Regions from separate parts of the Comamonas guangdongensis genome, predicted to be linked through region 2. Evidence: predicted binding sites of a transcription regulator. Region 2 holds the regulator's gene; the other holds the start of a gene.
The links. The regulator sigma-54, encoded in region 2, starts transcription at its own class of promoters, with help from an activator protein. The targets are predictions, from matches to a motif close to TGGCANGNAANCTGCTTT.
Positions count from the first base shown of each region.

Region 1: a site for sigma-54 is predicted at 1,281-1,298, ahead of hmpA (NO-inducible flavohemoprotein). Genes of this name have one in related genera too.

Region 1 covers NZ_JBFYGN010000014.1:21,759-23,957, forward strand. The annotation lists gene norR (nitric oxide reductase transcriptional regulator NorR) at 1-1,187, opposite strand, end outside; gene hmpA (NO-inducible flavohemoprotein) at 1,346-2,199, shown strand, end outside.
Region 2 covers NZ_JBFYGN010000016.1:99,462-101,660, reverse strand. The annotation lists gene lptB (LPS export ABC transporter ATP-binding protein) at 1-222, shown strand, start outside; gene AB6724_RS14540 (RNA polymerase factor sigma-54) at 285-1,880, shown strand; gene AB6724_RS14535 (aspartyl/asparaginyl beta-hydroxylase domain-containing protein) at 2,043-2,199, opposite strand, start outside.

The sequences.
Region 1 (2,199 bases), on a different contig from region 2:
GACTGGGCCGCGGCATCCAGGCGCAGGCCGCCCAGTTGCAGACGCGAGCGGTTTTCCTCGAGAAAATAGCCGGCCAGCAGCAGCACATCGCTGTCGCGCTCGCGCAGCGACGGCACGGCCAGCGGATAGACATTGAGGCGGTGATAGAAGTCGGCGCGCATGCGCCCGGCGCGCACCTCCTCGGCCAGATCGCGGTTGGTGGCGGCGATCACGCGCACGTCCACATGGTGCTCGCGGTCCGAGCCCAGGCGCTGCAGCTGCCCGCTTTGCAGCACGCGCAGCAGCTTGGCCTGCACGGGCAGCGACAGCTCGCCCACCTCGTCGAGAAACAGCGTGCCCTGGTGGGCCTGCTCGAACTTGCCGCTGCGCTCGGACAGCGCTCCCGTGAAGGCGCCGCGCACATGGCCGAAAAGCTCGCTCTCCACCAGGTTGTCGGGCAGGGCCGCGCAGTTGATGCTGACCAGCGGTTTTTCGCTGCGGCCTGACTGCGCATGCACGGCCTGGGCCACCAGCTCCTTGCCGGTGCCGGTTTCACCGGTGATGAGCACGCTGAGCTCGCTGGCCGCCACCAGGGCTATGTCTCTCTGCAGCTGGCGCATCGCAGGGCTTTGTCCCAGCAGCTCGCGCTGCGGCGCGGCCGCATGGCCGGCCTGCGTGCCGGCTTCGCGCGCCAGCTGGGCCAGCTGGTGCACGCGTTCGGCCGTGGCGACGGTGGCCGCCGCCAGATTGCTGAAGGCCTGCAGCATGGCCAGCGACGCCGGATCGGCAAAGCGGCCGGGCTCCAGCGCGTCCAGCGTCAGCAGGCCCCAGGGCAGGCCGCCCAGCTGCAGCACGCAGCCCATGCAGTCATGCACCTGCAGCGGGCCATGCTGGGCGACCAGCCCGTCATAGGGGTCGGGCAGGGGGCTGTCGGGCGCAAAGCGCATGGCCTGGCCCGCGGCCAGCAGCTGGGCAAAGCGCGGGTGCTCGGCCAGGCGAAAGCGCCGGCCCAGGGTGTCGGGAACCAGCCCGTCTATGGCCATGGGGCGCAGCCATTCGCCCTCCAGGCGCAGCAGCGCCACGGCATCGGCGGGCAGCAGATTGCGCAGCGCGGCCAGCAGGCGGCGCAGGCGCTCGCGCTCGCTCAGGTCCTGGGCCAGGTCGGCGACCAGGGGGATGACGGCATTGAGAATATGGGATGTTGTCATAGCGACAGCAAATTGAGTCAATAAGACTGCTTTTGACGAATGTCATATTGACTCACATCTTGCCAAGCCCTTGTTTTGAAAGGGTCGTGAACCTGGCATGCGATTTGCCTCTTCGAGTTCAAGCCTTGCAGCTGGCAAGGCGGCAACCAGGAGATTCCATGCTTACCGAACGTCAACGCGAGATCGTCAAGGCCACCGTACCGCTGCTCGAGACCGGCGGCGAGGCGCTGATCACGCATTTCTACAAGACCATGCTGGGCGAGTACCCCGAGGTGCGCCCGCTGTTCAACCAGGCCCACCAGCAAAGCGGTGCCCAGCCGCGCGCCCTGGCCCATAGCGTGCTGATGTATGCCAAGAACATCGACCGCCTGGAAAACCTCGGCAATCTGCCGGCCCAGATCATCAACAAGCATGTGGCGCTGCAGGTGCAGGCCGAGCATTACCCCATAGTCGGGGCCTGCCTGCTGCGCGCCATCCGCGAGGTGCTGGGCGCCGAGATCGCTACCGACGAGGTGATAGCTGCCTGGGCCGCGGCCTACCAGCAGCTGGCCGACATCCTGATCGCCGCCGAGCGCAGCGTGTACGAGCAGACCGCCGCGGCCGAAGGCGGCTGGCGCGGCGAGCGTGCGTTCCGGGTCGAGCAGAAGGTGCAGGAAAGCGCCGAGATCACCTCCTTCCATCTGCTGCCTCTCGACGGCGGCAAGGTCATCGCCCATCTGCCGGGCCAGTACATCGGCCTGCACGTGATGGTCGATGGCGTGGAGCAGCGCCGCAACTACTCGCTGTCGGCGGCGGCCAACGGCCGCAGCCTGCGCATCAGCGTCAAGCGCGAGCCCGGCGGCAAGGTGTCCAACTTCCTGCACGACCAGGTCCAGGTCGGCGATACGCTGCAGCTGTTCCCGCCGGCCGGCCACTTCACGCTGCAGGACAGCAGCAAGCCCCTGGTGCTGATCAGCGGCGGCGTCGGCATCACGCCCACGCTGCCCATGCTGCAGGCCGCGCTGCCCACGGG
Region 2 (2,199 bases):
GACCCGATTGCCGTGATCGAGATCCAGCGCATCATCGGCTTTCTCAAGGAGCGCGGCATAGGCGTGCTCATCACCGACCATAACGTGCGCGAGACGCTGGGCATCTGCGACCACGCGTTCATCATCAGCGACGGCCATGTGCTGGCCGAAGGCACGCCCGAGGAGATCGTGGAGAACGCCGATGTGCGCCGCGTTTATCTGGGCGAGCACTTCCGCATGTAAGAGCCCCGTATGCCTGCACGCCATTCCGCTTTCATCGTTGTGCCAATGCGGGAGGTTTGCTCTTGAAGCCAGGCCTGTCGCTACGCGTTTCGCAGCATCTGTCGCTCACGCCCCAGCTGCAGCAATCCATTCAGCTGCTGCAGCTGTCCACGCTGGAGTTGGCGCAGGAAGTCGAGCAGATGCTGATCGACAACCCGTTTCTCGAGCAGGCCGGCGACGAGGGCGATGCGGGCGGCGACGCTCCTGCCGAGATAGCGGCTGGCGCTGCCGAAGCCAGTGCTCCCGAGGTGTTTTCGTCGGAAAAGGAAGTGGCAACTGCGCAGACAGCTTCCGAATCCGTAGCGGAAACCGCGGCGCCCGAGACTCCCGAAACCCTGAATTGGGAGGCCGAGGGCCTCGACGGCCAGGACGGCGAATGGGGGGGCGAGGCCAGCAGCGAATGGGAGGCGGCCGGCAGCTCCACGCGCAACCGCGAGGGCGACGATGAAACCGACGCCATAGACCTGGCCCGCGGCCACGAGAGCCTGACCGAATTTCTGCACCGCCAGGCGCTGAGCCTGCATCTGGGGGCCGAGGACTGTGCGGCCCTGCGCTTTCTCATCGAGTCGCTGAGCGACGACGGCTATCTCGAAGACTCGCTGGCCGAACTGGCCCGGAGCCTGGCTGGCGAGGACCTGGAGGAGCGCGAGGAGCTGGAGCAGCGCTTTGCGATTGCGCTCAGGCTGCTGCAAAGCCTGGAGCCCGTGGGCGTGGGCGCGCGTGACCTGGCCGAATGCCTGCAGCTGCAGCTGCGCGAGCTGATCCGCAGCGCCGAGGACGAGGGCACGACCGAGGCGCGCATGAACCAGCTGCTGCTGGCCCGTTCCATCTGCGCCCAGCCCATGGACCTGCTGGCGCGGCGCGATCTGCGCAAGCTCGCCAGCCTGTGCGGCGCACGCGAGGAACAGCTGCGCGAAGCCATGGCCTTGATTGCACGCCTGGAGCCGCGCCCGGGCCGGCGCTTTGCCGACGTGGAGCGCCAGATCGTCGTGCCCGATGTCATCGTGCGCCCGGTGCGCGCCGGCTCGGGTCGCATGGATTTCGCCGTGCAGCTCAACCCCGACGTCATGCCCAAGCTCAAGGTGCACGATGTCTATGCGGGCGTGCTGCGCCGCCACAAGAGCAGCGAAGGCCATGCGGTGCTGCAGCAGCAGCTGCAGGAGGCGCGCTGGTTCATCAAGAACATCCAGCAACGCTTCGACACCATATTGCGCGTCTCCGAAGCCATCGTGGAGCGGCAGAAGAACTTCTTCGTGCATGGCGAGTTGGCCATGCGCCCGCTGGTGCTGCGCGATATCGCCGACACTCTGGGCCTGCACGAATCCACCATCAGCCGCGTGACCACGGCCAAGTACATGGCCACGCCCCAGGGCACCTTCGAGCTCAAGTACTTCTTCGGCTCGGGCCTGGGTACGGAAACCGGCGGCAGCGCCTCGAGCACGGCCGTGCGCGCACTGATCAAGCAGTTTGTCGATGCCGAAGATCCGAAAAAGCCGCTATCGGATGCCAAGCTGGCCGATATGCTCAAGGAGCAGGGCATAGAGTGCGCGCGCCGCACCGTGGCCAAATACCGCGAGCAGCTCAAGATTCCGACCACCACGCTGCGCAAGGCGCTGTAGCGAATTCAAAAAACAAAAAGCCGTTGAATACATCAGCGGCTTTTTGGTTGGGGCATACGGCCTGATGAAGCAAGCCCCAAGTGAGAGACAGCGAGCAAGAGCCGCCTCGCGGCGAGGCTGTCGTCCCCCTTGGGGGAAGGCGCAAAGCGCCTCAGGGGGTTATCAAGAAACCATCCACCAGATAAACCAGACCAGCACGCCGATCATCAGTCCGAACTTGAGAATCTTGTAGAAGGTCGGATTCCAGTCGCGGAAGGCGCGGCGGTATTTGCCCGCGTAGAACGAGATCTTGAACAGCTTGCTGATCATGCCGCGCGGG